DNA from 2 places in the Alteromonas sp. 5NS40-0096 genome. Region 2 is predicted to be linked to the other one. Evidence: predicted binding sites of a transcription regulator. Region 2 holds the regulator's gene; the other holds the start of a gene.
What was found. Region 2 encodes FNR, which switches genes on or off when oxygen is low (the NO sensors DNR and NnrR bind a similar motif). Its sites were predicted from a motif close to TTGATCTAGATCAA; they were not measured.
Positions count from the first base shown of each region.

Region 1 (7,586 bases), on a different contig from region 2:
GCAACAATTTCGTGAGATGAGCCGATGAGTGCCTGTAAGTGTTTTGCTGCAAAATCCGGTGTACCGGCAAAAACGATACGTAGTGGTGTAGACAATGTATTACTTCCTAAGCGCGAGCACGCATCTTGGCTTCTTTTTCAAGTTTCTTTTTGATGCGCTGACGTTTTAGCGGTGACAAATAATCGATAAACAGCTTACCCTTGAGGTGGTCGAGCTCATGCTGAATACAGATTGCTAGTAAGCCATCTGCGTCCAGAGAATACGCATTACCCTCGGCATCAAGTGCTTCGACGGTAATGGTTTCTGCACGTTCTACTTTGGCGTAGTTTCCAGGAACTGAAAGACAGCCTTCTTCGCTGATTGTGACGCCGTCTTTTTTCGTGATTTTAGGGTTGATGAATACTCTAGGTTCGTTTTGTTCCTCAGATACGTCCATTACCACAACTTGCACATGGCGATTAACTTGCGTAGCAGCTAGTCCAATGCCATTTTCATCTTTCATTGTTTCAAACATATCTGCAACGAGTTGTTTGATTTCTGCATCGACATTTTCAACAGGCTTAGCAACAGTGCGAAGGCGTTCATCTGGAAAACTTAAAACTTCTAAAATAGCCATTGGGACTCTTTATCTCTTAAACTGTGTATAAATTAACATACGATCCGATAGACGGCGGTCTTTACTCTCTTTTTTCAGTTACTATTCTAACGTATATCCAATGATGCGTGCAGTTTAAATTATTCAATTGGCATAATCGCATCGAGAGATTAAATTAAATAAAACCATTAGTGTGAAACCTCGGGCGGAGATTTGGCTATGCGCAGCAGCCTCAAGAAATTAACAAGTAAACTAACATGCCTTGCTACAGCAGGCTTTTTGGTTGCCGCATCGTCTTTTGCTTTCGGCGTGGATCTCAAGGATGATGCACCAAGCACTTACACCGTAAAGAAAAACGATACCTTGTGGGATATCGCGAACATGTTTTTGGAACAGCCTTGGCTATGGCCGGAGTTGTGGCGGAACAATGTTCAAATTAACAATCCACATTTGATTTACCCCGGTGACGTGCTCACCATTCGCTATGTTGATGGCGAACCCGTTATCGAAGTCCAGCGAGACAAAGCCCACATTGTTTTGACCCCATCGAGCTCAAGAACGACAAAACCCTCACCGATTAATATGTTGCCATGGGATGCGATTGCTCCTTATGTTGACCAAAATGAAATATTAAGCGAAGACGCATACGAGCGTTTGCCGCATATCCTCGGAAATCAATCCGGTGATATTCGATTTGTCACTGATGATTTGGTGCTCAGTCGTAAATTTGGCCGTGCTAAAGATCAGTATCGTATTGTCCGCAAGCAGTCTACTATCGAGGATATGGATGGCGAGAAGTTAGGCGTACAAATTCATCATATAGCCGATGCTGATATGGTGGAGTCTCGAGCGGGAGATGAATGGCTAATCAAAGTAAAGGACTCTAATTTCGAAGCCAAGCGCGGAGATCGTCTGTTTTCGGGTAAATTTAGTTCAGCAAAAGAGATGCAGTTGATTGCTGCAGATGAGCAAAGAGGTTTTATCGTAGACAATCTGCATTCTAGGGGATTGGTTGGAAAATACGATATTGTCATTCTCGATTTAGGTAAACGCGATATTAAGCCGGGTACAGTGATGGGAATTTATGCCCAAGGCCCGACGATTATTGATGGTGATTCACCTAAGTATGAAGAAGAAGGTAACGTCGTTCGCAGTGTATTCAACGACGGTTCCACTGTTGAGCAACCCGCTCTGAAAATTGGCGAACTTGTGGTCTTCAAAACTTTTGATAAAGCGAGCTATGGCATCATTACACGGTCAAGCGAATTGGTAAAACGCGGTGCGATAGTTGCCAATCCTTAACTCTCCATTGAACCAATATCGCTCGCCACGGGGCGATATTGGTGAAAGCAAATCTCTCAGAACAACAGCTCGCATGGATTAAACTGTCTACCCTAAGCACGATTACGCCACGAGACTGGCTAGCGTTAATGGACAAGTTGGCGGCGACACCAACACAGATATTGAGAACGTCAAACCTAGGCCAAGGTGTTCATCACAAATTTGCTGACGCGATCCACCGCAGCAGCAACCGACTTGTTGATTCTATCGTCAGGTGGTACCAACAGGGCAACTACAATGATGTCGTTACCTATAGTGATCCCTTGTATCCATCTTCTCTGAGACAATTATCCTCTCCGCCACTTGCCCTTTTTGTTACAGGTAAGGCTGAAGTATTAACTCAACCCATGATCGCAATGGTAGGTAGCCGGCATGCCAGTCAGTCAGGACTAACGTTTGCGCAAGACCTTGCCGGTCAGCTAAGTAAGCTAGGCCTATGTGTAGTCAGTGGTTTGGCGATGGGTATTGACGCGGCTGCTCATCGCGGCGCTTTTGACAAAATCGGTAAAACGATAGGGGTCATTGGTTGTGGCAATGATGTGATTTACCCTAAGCGCAACAGCGTGTTGTATCGCGATATAGTCGATTATGGCGGCTGTATTGTGAGTGAATTTTGGCCTGGTACACCACCCAAAGCTCAGCACTTTCCACGCCGCAACAGAATTATCGCTGGCTTAACATGTGCAACAATAGTCATTGAGGCAAAAATCAAAAGTGGAACCTTGATTACTGCCAATATGGCCGCAGATCTAGGAAAAGAGGTAATGGCTGTTCCTGGCCACGTTATGAATCCTTCACATCAAGGCTGCCATCATTTGATTCAACAGGGTGCGGCACTGATTACTGACATCAATGATGTTCTTGGCGCATTGCCATATGACGTGCAAAATCGTTTCGATTCTGGACAAAAATTTAATCAAAAAAGTGGTGCTCAAAACTTGGCAAGTGAATCATTATTAGATAGTGTTGATTATGATGTTACTGCGTTAGACATCATCGCCGAACGCAACGGCTTGCCAGCTTCTGAAGTGATGGCAGGATTATTACAATACGAGTTGCGTGGTCTGGTATCCGCCGTCCCTGGTGGGTACATCAAATTGCGGGGGAAATAACAATGTTCGACATCCTCATGTATCTGTTTGAAAATTTCATACACAGTGAAACGGAAATTCGTGTTGACCAAGATGAACTTACTGATGAATTGGTACGCGCTGGATTTCATCACGACGAAATTTACAAAGCCTTAGCATGGTTGGAAAAACTGGCGGCATTGCAAGAGACGGACAATAAGCCGTATTTTTGCAGAGGAATTTCTTCTGGTGTCACTCGAATCTATACTCACGAAGAACAAATGAGGCTAGACGTAAGTTGTCGAGGTTTTTTGCTCTTTCTTGAGCAAATTGGCGTGTTAGATGCGTCAACTCGTGAGATGGTCATTGATAGAGTGATGGAAATAGACTCTTCGGAATTTTGCTTGGAAGACCTCAAGTGGGTTGTCCTTATGGTATTATTCAATGTACCAGGTAAAGAAAACGCTTACGCGCAGATGGAAGATCTGTTGTTCGACGAGCCGGATGGTGTTTTACATTAGACGCATCCCTAAGTCGAATTGAGAGCGTAAAACAGTAGGCAAAAATGTCGAAGATAGATCACTCCCTTTTCAGTGCACATGAGCATGCGCTGGAAGATGCTTATGGCCCGTGTCCAAAGTGTGGCCAAAGTTTACAGATCCGGCATGGTAAGGCTGGCCCTTTCATTGGCTGTTCAGGTTATCCTGGTTGTGACTTCATCAAACCTCTTCACGAACACCAAACTACAACGTTAAAAGAGATTGCTGGCACATCATGTCCCGAGTGCGCTAGCCCGTTGGCTATCAAAAAAGGCCGCTATGGCATGTTCATCGGTTGCACCAACTTCCCAGATTGCCACCACATTGAACAAATTAAGCAACAGCACGAAACGGCAATCACTTGTCCCCAGTGTAATGAAGGAGAGTTGATTGAGCGGACGAATAAATATGGCAAGCGATTTTTTGCCTGCAATCATTATCCGCAATGCCGATATGTGGTAAATTCCCCACCAGTAGCCGAGTCTTGCCCTAAATGTGGGTGGGGCATCTTATTGGATAAGAAAGGAAAGCGTCAGTGTCCCCAATCCGATTGCGATTATACAGCTGAGTAAATAACGTTGATTGAAGAGCAGTTAGAGGCGACGAATTCACGTGTCGCTACAGCTATTAATGAGGGGGAACTTATCGTCTACCCAACAGAAGCTGTAATGGGGATTGGTTGTGACCCAGACAATGCTGATGCAATTGAAAAATTATTGAATCTGAAACAGCGCCCACAAAATAAAGGTTTAATTTTGGTGGCGTCATCGTATTCGCAACTCCTCCCATACGTTAATGACGATGCTATACGGCAGGATAGACGGGCTGAAATATTTTCAAGTTGGCCCGGGCCTATAACCTGGTTATTGCCAAAAGGCGAATATGCCAGTGAATGGGTAACGGGTGAGCATCATACAATTGCAGTGAGAGTGACAGCGCACCCAACGGTACGAGACATCTGCAATGTCATAGATAAACCACTTGTATCGACCAGTGCAAATCCAACTGGCCTCGTACCTGCACTAACTGCGGCGCAAGCGGCTCAGTACTTTGGACAAAAGGTGAAGTACATCGCCGGCGAAATAGGTCAAGAGTCAAAACCGAGTACCATTAAAGATGGCGAAACACTCGCCACAATTCGAGGATAATTATGCAGTCCCTGCAATTAGATACCATCGAGAATGCTGAAGAGGCGATTGCTCGTGTAAAAGCATTCTTATTGAGCTTACAGGATAATATCTGTCAAACACTGGAATTAGCTGATGGAAAAGGACAGTTTAACGAAGATCAATGGACCAGAGAACAGGGAGGGGGGGGTCGCTCCCGCGTACTCAAAAACGGTGCAGTTATTGAACAGGGTGGTGTGAATTTCTCTCATGTGTTTGGCGACCAGATGCCGGCTTCTGCAACGGCACATAGGCCAGAGTTAGCAGGTCGTAAGTTTCAGGCAATGGGGGTTTCCTTAGTTATCCACCCTCATAATCCGTATATCCCGACATCTCATGCTAATGTGAGATTTTTTATAGCGGAAAAAGAAGGAGAAACGCCCATATGGTGGTTCGGTGGTGGTTTTGATCTCACACCTTTTTATCCTTTCAAAGAGGACGTGCAACATTGGCACGATACGGCTAAAAAGCTTTGTTTGCCATTTGGTGAATCTGTCTATAAAGAACACAAGGCGTGGTGCGATAACTATTTCTTTTTGAAACACCGAAATGAAACTCGCGGTGTAGGTGGCCTATTTTTTGACGATCTCAATCAATGGGGGTTTGAGAAAAGCTTTGATTACATGCAAGCCGTGGGGAATGGCTTCCTAGATGCCTATATTCCCATCGTTGAAAAGCGCAAGACAACAGCGTTTTCGGAGAGCGAGCGTCAGTTTCAGCTTTACCGTCGTGGTCGTTATGTCGAATTCAATTTGGTTTATGACAGAGGGACCTTGTTTGGTTTACAGACGGGAGGAAGGACTGAGTCAATATTGATGTCTATGCCCCCTCTTGCGCGTTGGGAATACAGCTATGAGCCCTTGCCAGATAGCCCTGAAGCGAAGTTGCAAACCTGGCTCACACCGACAGATTGGTGATCTAGGCCCGCTTCATTTGACACAGATCAACTTGTTATCTTTAGTCCAGATTAGCCCTGTTTAGACTTGTTCTAGATCAACTCTACCTCGGCTTTGCTCTATTAGAGTGTGCCCATACACTTGAATAGAGCGAGATAACACATGAAAAAATCATTAGCCGCGTTAGCTGTAGGTGCACTTCTAATAGCTCCCAATGTCATGGCACATAGCAAAGGTGACATCTTGGTGCGTGCGGGCCTTACTACTGTTGCTCCAGACGAATCTTCAAGCAACATATTTGTCGGTGGTTCAGATTTAGGCGTTAACGTTACGGTCGATGACAATACTCAACTGGGTTTGAATATTGCCTATTTTCTTACTGACAATATTAATATCGAATTATTAGCCGCAACGCCGTTTAAACATGACGTCAACTTTGGTGTGGTAGACCCTCTTGGTACGGGCAACCAATTAGGCGAAGTCACACACTTACCGCCGTCACTGACTGCAAACTACTATTTTAATAGTCCTGACAGTAAGCTGCAGCCCTATGTAGGTGCAGGCATTAATTACACGATTTTCTTTGACGAGGAATTTACCGCTGCGAACGATGGTGCAGGGCTGGCCGATTTGTCTTTGGATAATTCTTTCGGTTTAACCGCGCAAGTCGGTCTTGACTATATTCTTGATGAAAAATGGTCTATCAACGCATCAGTTCGTTGGATTGATATCGACACAGAGGCGTCTTTTAATTTGAATGGTACGGCTGGTGAAGTTGCTGATATTGAAATTGATCCTTACGTATATACCATTTCTGTCGGTTACACCTTTTAAGTACCGCATTTTCGCACTGCCTGTTTTGGCCAGCTAATGCTGGCCTTTTTTATTCTTCCGTATTGATCATATGTTCAGCGAGCTGATTTAAGGCTTCGCTTAAGTTGTCAGCCAATGCGATATTATCAACTTGTTCATATAGCGCCTTTTTCATGCAATACATCCATTGTGCCTTTAGCGCTGGCGTAACTTTAAACGGCAAATGTCGGGCTCTTAACCTCGGGTGTCCGCGTTCTTGTTCGTAATCGTTAGGTCCGCCTAACCACATAGCTAAGTACAGCGCAAAAACCCGCCTAATATTGTCCAGTGGCTTTGGATGAATAGCATATAACGCTTCTGCTTGTGGATCTGACTCCATAATATCGTAGAATCGATTCGCTAAAGTTACGACACCTTCTTCTCCTCCGATAATATCGTAGGGAGTGACAGGCTGTTTGCCTTTATTCATCTTTTCTTTTAACTGTTGTACCAATGCTGAGATTGCCATGAAAAAGTTCGCCGTATTTGGAAATCCTATTGCCCATAGTCTATCACCACTTATTCATCAAATGTTTGCTGAATCGTGCGGCGAGGTTATTGAATATGATAAGCGTTGCGGATCATTGGAAGCATTTGAGTCAGAAGTAAACGACTTCTTTTTTAAAGAGGGGGCACTGGGAGGTAACTTTACCGTCCCATTCAAAGAACGAGTATTTGCGTTAGCGGACGAGCACGATGCTGCAGCCAAATTGGCTGGGGCTGCAAATACCCTCCATCGACAACCATCAGGCAACTTAAAAGCTTACAACACTGACGGTATCGGTTTAGTTAATGACTTACTTGCGCATCAGGTGCTATTACAAAACAGCTATGTTCTTATTTTGGGGGCGGGTGGTGCAACGAGAGGTGTCATTCATCCTTTACTTAACGCTGGTGTCGCACATATATATGTATTAAACCGAAGTAAAGATAAAGCGATTGCACTGGTAGAAGAAGCTAATGACCAAAGGGTAACCGCGCTAGATAGTGTTGATGCTCCGCTGCCAAACCCACCCTCTGTTGTGATCAATTCAACATCAGCGAGTTTAAACAATACTGTCCCTGCTATGCCTGATGCCGTATTTTCGTCGGGGGCCGTGGCATATGATATGGTTTATGGGGCTAGT
Region 1 is NZ_BAAJLQ010000004.1:972-8,557, reverse strand. It holds gene fmt (methionyl-tRNA formyltransferase) at 1-95, opposite strand, end outside; gene def (peptide deformylase) at 107-616, opposite strand; gene AC27G9_RS12570 (LysM peptidoglycan-binding domain-containing protein) at 815-1,897, shown strand; gene dprA (DNA-processing protein DprA) at 1,939-3,048, shown strand; gene AC27G9_RS12560 (DUF494 family protein) at 3,051-3,527, shown strand; gene AC27G9_RS12555 (DNA topoisomerase family protein) at 3,572-4,117, shown strand; gene tsaC (L-threonylcarbamoyladenylate synthase type 1 TsaC) at 4,124-4,693, shown strand; gene hemF (oxygen-dependent coproporphyrinogen oxidase) at 4,696-5,628, shown strand; gene AC27G9_RS12540 (OmpW family outer membrane protein) at 5,770-6,441, shown strand; gene AC27G9_RS12535 (group II truncated hemoglobin) at 6,491-6,889, opposite strand; gene aroE (shikimate dehydrogenase) at 6,927-7,586, shown strand, end outside.
Region 1: AC27G9_RS12540 (OmpW family outer membrane protein) is a predicted target of FNR. The motif match lies at 5,695-5,708, and genes of this name have one in related genera.

Region 2 (7,586 bases):
GCTGTCTGCTGCAACGGTTTGACTAGATCGCCAATTGGGAAATGATTGTATCCGAGGGGCGTATACGAGGATTCCGGCCCACCAACAGTAAACGACAAAATGAAATCTTTACCTTTGAGTTTGTCGCCTTTTGCACCAAACGCAAAATCATAGCTAAAAACATCATCAATCCATTTTTTCAATAACGCAGGTACTGAGTACCAGTAAAATGGAAATTGAAGAATAATGATATCAGCGTTAATCAGTGCTTTCTGCTCTTGCTCTATATCGATTTGGTAATCGGGGTACAGTGTATCGAGTCTACGAATTTCTGTACTTGATAAGGAGCCCTCTAACTGCTTTATGATCGCAGAATTGGTGTATGAATGGGCTAGATCAGGGTGACCAGAAATAACTAATACCTTACTCATCGTGTCCTCGTAGGTGATTCAATTTAAAGTCTGTGTAGTTTACTCCTTGACACTAATAGTTTTTAGGCGGTTAAATTAACTAAGTCTGTTAGGTTAATGTTTACAATGAGGTGCGTGTGAAAGGCGCAACGTACAATCAATTGGCGGTTTTCAGTACAATCGTAAAAGAAGGCAGTATTCGAGGGGCGGCGAGACAGCTTGAAATTGCCGCACCCTCGGTCAGTCAATCACTCAAGTCGCTTGAGGCAAAGATAGGCATGCCTCTATTTAGCCGAAGTACGAGGCGAATAGAATTAACGCAGGCTGGACAACTGTTATACGAGCGTATTGGTGATCATCTGTCGAGTCTAGAACTCGCAGTCGATAGCCTGCAAGATCTCAATAAGGCACCTTCAGGCCGCGTTCGCATTACGCTTCCAAAGTTTGTTTACGATTTTTTGCTCAAGCCTTACTACGCCCAATTCTGTCATCTTTACCCCGACATTGAACTGGAAATATCGATTAGCGACAAAGTTGTCAATATTTTGGATGAAGGTTTTGATGTGGGTATTCGTTTTGGTCATCGTATTCAAGATGGAATGGTGGCAAGACCGTTAACATCGCCAATGAAAGAAGCACTGTTTGCTTCTAAGGATTATTTGGCGAAATACGGCTTACCGAAAACACTCTCAGACGTCAGTGAACACAAGTTTATTCAGTACCGCTTTATTGGTTCTAATCAAATAGCGCCACTATTACTCAATGATAATGGACAACAGCATACCGTTAGAGGAAAAACCGCGTTAATTGTCAATGACACTGATGCAATGATAGACGCTGCAATTAAAGGTCTTGGTATCGGAAGGATCGTCACACCGATGATTGAAAATCAATTTACTGAGGGGCAGTTGTCGCCATTACTAGAGCAATACTGGGATGAATACCCAGGTTTGTACATTTACTTCATGCAAAACTCGCAAAAAGCGAGGCGGGTGAGGGTGCTTATCGACTTTTTGCTCGACAGCACCACACATTTTCGGGCTTAACTCAGTAACAACTGGTAGCGAATCTGCTCTTCGATACGAGACACCGTTTGTTTGCCTTTTTCAAACAAGTCTTCGGCACGATGAAATTCCATGATACCCACGTCAGTGAGTTGCGGTTCGAGCAATATATCCGGCGGATCGCCTGCTAAACGAGAGCGGGTGACACGCGCTTGAAGAATTTCTAGTGCACTGCTCATCACACTGAAGATACCAGGTGGATTTTCGTTCTTCTCTGCAGTTGTCTCAGGTGAAAACCACTGGCGTAGCACGTTTTGACTTTTTGAGAAAAAATCGTCTGTCTTGCGATTCGCTGCTTCGTGCTCAAGGCGAGTTTGTACCAAACGCTGTGGTCTAAAGTCAGCATTTAAATTGACGGCGATAACAAAATCTGCCCCAAGTTGGCGGCACAAATTAACCGGAACGGGATTGACTACCGCACCATCTACCAACCACTTACCGTCCTTTGCGACGGGAGAAAACAGGGCGGGAATCGCACAAGAAGCTTTGACAGGTTCCCCTACGTCACCTTTTTTAAAGATCACTTCTCTGCCTGTCGAAAGATCAGTCGCGACGCAACCAAATGGTAAATCCATCGACTCAAATGTCGGCGCACTGAAGTCTTCTATCAGTTTATCAAATACTTTCTGGCCACTCGCAATTCCCCCTTTTCGGATACCAACACCCATAAGGGAGAGTACCTGCCATTCGGAAAGCGAGAACGCCCATTCCTGCAATGCTTCTAGTTTGCCGCTGGCATACGCTGCACCGACGTAAGCGCCGATGGAGCAACCTGCCACTACGTCGATTTTAATACCCAGCTCTTCAAGTGCCTTTATGATGCCAATGTGGGTCCATCCGCGAGCTGCGCCCGCACCTAAAGCTAGGCCTATTTTCATTACTGTTTTGCTTCCATGATATTGACGATTGGAATAGCATCTTCCATGTTTTCTTGTGCAACTTCAAATGTTGGTGCATCAAAACCTATGTCACCATCTTTTACCGGCGCTCCAGTAGTTTCAATGCTTTTAAAGTCGTGTAAGTTTTTATCTGCAAGGTGTGTAGGTGCCACGTTCTGAATAGAGCGAAACATGGATTCAATGCGGCCAGGGAACCGTTTGTCCCAGTCTTGCAACATCGCTTTGATATGTTTTCTTTGCAAATTTTCTTGTGAACCACAAAGGTTGCACGGGATGATAGGAAAATCGGCAATGTTTGAGTATTTAACAATATCCTTTTCGCTGCAGTAAGCCAAAGGGCGGATTACGATATGTTTACCATCATCACTGACTAATTTAGGCGGCATTGATTTCAGTTTGCCACCGTGAAACATATTCAAAAACAGGGTTTCTAACATATCGTCCCTGTGATGTCCCAGCGCAATTTTGGTTGCGCCTAATTCGGTAGCCGTTCGGTACAAAATGCCTCGGCGCAATCGAGAACACAAAGAACAGGTAGTCTTACCTTCCGGGATCTTGTCTTTGACAATAGAGTAGGTATCTTCTTCTACGATCTTGTATTCAACACCGACACTCTCGAGGTATTGGGGCAGAATATGTTCTGGGAAGCCCGGTTGCTTCTGGTCTAAGTTGACCGCGACGATATCAAAGTCGATAGGAGCTATCTTACGCAAGAACATGAGGATATCGAGCATGGTGTAGCTGTCTTTTCCTCCGGAAAGACAAACCATGATTCTATCGTTTGCTTCAATCATGCCAAAGTCTTCAATCGCTTTACCGACATTTCGTCGTAGGCGTTTTTGTAATTTATTGAAGTTGTACTTGGCTTTTTGTTGTGAACTGGTTGAGCCGGATTCTGTCAACTTGGCTTCTACTGCGTTCTGATTCATGCGCGAAACGTGCTCTATTACTCGAAAAGCGGGCATTATACAAAATGCCCGCACCTGCGCATAGCCTTAGTTCTAAACAGAGTCAGCGCGTTTATCCATTGGATATTAGCGTATTGGGGATTGGAAACCGTCGGGTTTGATCGCAAGCACGTCACACTGCAAACTATCGATTACATGCTCAGCGGTGTTGCCAATTAACGCCGCTGATAGACCAACGCGACCCACGGTGCCTATGATGACGAGTTCCGCATCAACGGCGTCTGCAATTTGTGGTATCACGCTTTCCGGCAAGCCTTCTTTTACGTGACATCGTTCAAGCGGAATATCGTATCGATTAGAGTGACGTTCTATCTCTTGTAGATGATGATTTCGCACAGAATCATTGTAAGTCGTTGGGTCAAACTCTGGGACCTCTATCGCGATGTTGAGCGGTGTACTGGGGTAGCAGTTAACCAAGTTAACCTTGCCAATCAGCAAGTCTGCATAGTCTTTCGCAATCACGGTGAGTTTGTCGTTGAGCTGCGCATGCTCTCTGTCTTCGGTGCCGACGTTGACGGCTGCAATAATGTTACCATCCTCAGGCCAATCGTGGTCTTTTACTAACAACACCGGAGAAGGACATTTGCGTAACAAATGCCAATCCGTAGGCGTAAAAATGACTGAAGTCAGATCATCGTGAGGTTTTGTGGCCTTTACAACGATGTCACAGCTGTGTGCCATGGCAAAGCGTATAATGGATTCATAGGCGCGATTGTGCCATTCAACAACCACCTTTATTGCTGCGTTACTTTTGTAGTGTTTTAACTCATCCTCCAACCAAGCTTGACGATCTTTGATTACGGCTTCTCGCATGGCTTCTCGTTCATCTGATGAGAGCATGGTTGTCATTTCGTACGAGAAATCGTAGATCACCATGTATGCCGTAATGCTGGCTTCCGTCTTTTCGGCAAGTTCGATCGCCCGGGATAGGGCAGGTTGATTGTCTCTATCAGGCTCAATGATAGCGAGTAAGTGATTGTAGTTAATCATATGCGACCTTCCCTAATGCAATAGTCATTAAACACAACGAACCAACGTTAGTGTTGCCTCTTTACATAAGTGTAGGTCGAATATAGAAAAATGTGATTTGTTTTGGATCAAAAAGAGGCTTAAATCACCTCTTTTGTTTGCACGCCCATATTGTTGAGTTTGTCTTCCATCGCGTCGAAATCCGTGATGGTAATAAGCTTACCGTCAACCTGAATAATGCCTTCTTTTTGAAAACGCGTAAGTAAACGGGAAATCGTTTCGACCGTAAGACCCAAGTAGTTTCCAATCTCGTTTCGGGTCATTGATAAATTAAATTCTCGAGATGAGAAGCCCCGTTCTTCAAAACGTTGCGACAATTGCGCGATAAAATAGATCAAGCGTTCTTCTGCGGTACGCTTGTTTAACAACATCATCATTTCATTGTCTTGCTTTATCTCTGCACTCATAAAACTCATGATTTGGTGGCGCAGCTTAGGTAGTTGTACCGACATTTTGTCTAATGTGTCGTAGGGCAATTCGCAGACCATGGCGGTTTCTAGGGCTTGGGTGTAGCTTTCATGGGTATTGTTGCGCAGCGCATCAAAGCCAATAATGTCACCAGGAAAATGAAACCCTATGATTTGCTCTTCGCCATCTTTGGCACTGACGAACGATTTGAACGAACCGCTTCTCACCGCGTACAAGGCTGTGAAGCTGTCACCAGAACGAATTAACTTATCATTTTTATGCAGTGGCTTTTTTCGTTCAACAATGTCGTCCAATGACTCAATTTCTGTTTTATTGAGCGCAACTGGTAAACACAGGTGACTGAAACTACAGTTTTGACAATGTATTGAAAAATCGCTGGTCTTGCTCATAGTCGTTCCGGGTCCTTTGCCTAAGCGTTATAGATACTATTGTAACCATTATAAATCAAGAAAACTGCATATATTGCGACTAAAGTGGCAATGCATTGTTTAACAACGGGGTGCCGAAAACCTTTGACCAACCATTGTGCGGATAAACTGGCTGCAAAGAGTGTTGGCAGCGTGCCCAAGCCGAACGCTAGCATGATGGCAGCGCCGTTTAGGGCATCGCCAGACGCCATTGACCATGTCAGTGTAGAGTAAACCAGCCCACACGGTAGCCAACCCCAGATCATGCCGTAACCCAACGCTTTACCATAGGAATCAACTGGCAAAAACCGTTTAGACAAAGGCTGGATTCGCTTCCAGACCCGAGAACCGAGCGCTTCGATTGCGGTTAATATTCGCCACCAGTTACCCAAGTAACAAGCGAGTAGCAAGAGTATAATGCCGCTTACAATAGATAGATAAACTAATCCATTACGCAGTGACAGCGATACAACGCCTCCCAAAAAGCCGGTGATGCCTCCAGCAACCGTGTAACTTAATATTCTACCGAGGTTGTATAACGCGATATAAGCGTTCTTAGGGTGATGAGACGGAATCGTTGCGCCAAACGCCGTAGCAATACCACCACACATACCAACGCAATGTACGCCGCCTGCTACACCAATAAGAAACGCAGAGAATACGTTAAAGTCAGTCATTCTTGGTTTGAGAGTCCGGCTGCTGTACGTCGGGCTGTCGTCTTTGTTCTTTTGGTAGGTCGTCGTCGAACAAAATGCTATATCCCTGACGCTCTAAGTCTTCAAATTGGTTTGATTTAACAGCCCAAAAAAAGACGCCAATCGCAATTGCCACGATAATGACAGCCAGAGGGATCAATACGTAAATAATACTCACTATGCTAGCCCTATTTTAACAAACGGGTCGAGTTTGAAACGACAATAATACTACTCAATGACATGCCAATCACTGCGAGCCATGGTGTCAGCATGCCAGATACAGCGAAAGGTAATATCAGTACATTATACCCAACTGCCCATGCAATGTTCTGCTTGATTTTTAGCTTAGTGGCGCGAGCAGTTTCTAGAAGTTCGGGGACGTTATCTAGTTCATTAGACAGCAAGATAACATCTGCAGCATTCTTCGCTACGTCAGTAGCGTTGCCGACGGCAACCGAGACATCAGCACTCGCGAGAACAGGCGCATCATTGATACCATCGCCTAACATCATTACATTGTGCCCTTTGGCCTGTAGCGCTTTTACCGTTTTGTACTTGTCCTCGGGGGTTTGCTCGGCGAACAAGGTGTCGATATTGAGTGTATTGGCGACTGATGAAACGTGTTGTTGAGTATCACCGCTTATCAAGCATAGTGTGTAAGCGTCTAGGCTTTTCAACACCTCTGCAATACCGTCTTTGATATTGTCTGTGACTTCAAAAACGGCAAGGCATTGGTTTTGTTCATTACACAGATAGACATTTCCCCAGTGCTGTTCGGTTTTCGCGCCTGCAAAATGCTTTGACCCCAATCGGTATTTCTCTTGGCCGATACTACCCTCAACGCCTTTTCCTGGCACAACCTTGAAGTCTAAAAGCTGAGGTAAAGCATTTTGTGAGGTAAATGCGCTGGCAATGGGGTGTTCTGAGCGCGCTTCTAAAGTACAAACAATGTCGTAAAGCAAAGCGCTGTCAGTACCGTCGGCATACCAGGCTTTTGTCACTGAGAACTTTCCTTGCGTTAACGTTCCCGTTTTATCGAGTGCAATAGTATCTATCGCAGTGAGCTGTTCGAGTGCGTCGGCTCGCTTGAGTAAAACCCCACCGCGATTGAGTTTTGCCATAGCACATGTCAACGCCGAAGGCGTTGCAAGACCCAAAGCGCAAGGGCAGGTGGCAACTAGCACTGAAATCGTGATCCAAAATGCGTCACTACTACCCTGAAACGACCAAAATCCGAAGGTGAGGGCGGATAATCCTAGCACCGCCATAACAAAGTAACGTGAGAAGGTATCGGCTGTCGCCGCGACTTTGGGCTTGGTTGCCATTGCAGAAGACTGCAATCTGATGATTTGACTTACTAATGCATTTTTTAAGGTTTGGGTCACTTCGATTGTTAATGCACCAGTCTGCGACACTGTGCCACCGTACACCGCGTCACCACGCGATTTGGACACCGGTTTGAACTCGCCTGTTAGCATAGACTCATCGACCGCACTGATTCCATCAATGACTTGCCCATCGACAGGGATGATTTCCCCTGCTTTAACCAGTACGGTTTGCCCTGTTTGTAGCTGTTTTGCTAAACACTGATCTAAATTGCCATTGTCAGAGACCAACGTGGCCGTGACAGGCATATGCTGCATCATATTTGCGGAGATTTGAGCGGCTTTGTGTCTTGAACGGTGTTCTAGGTAGCGGCTGAGTAA
Region 2 is NZ_BAAJLQ010000001.1:718,437-726,022, reverse strand. It holds gene AC27G9_RS03280 (NAD(P)H-dependent oxidoreductase) at 1-410, opposite strand, end outside; gene AC27G9_RS03275 (LysR family transcriptional regulator) at 527-1,435, shown strand; gene rssA (patatin-like phospholipase RssA) at 1,432-2,331, opposite strand; gene ttcA (tRNA 2-thiocytidine(32) synthetase TtcA) at 2,331-3,281, opposite strand; gene uspE (universal stress protein UspE) at 3,387-4,310, opposite strand; gene fnr (fumarate/nitrate reduction transcriptional regulator Fnr) at 4,430-5,167, opposite strand; gene AC27G9_RS03250 (sulfite exporter TauE/SafE family protein) at 5,188-5,862, opposite strand; gene ccoS (cbb3-type cytochrome oxidase assembly protein CcoS) at 5,855-6,058, opposite strand; gene AC27G9_RS03240 (heavy metal translocating P-type ATPase) at 6,069-7,586, opposite strand, start outside.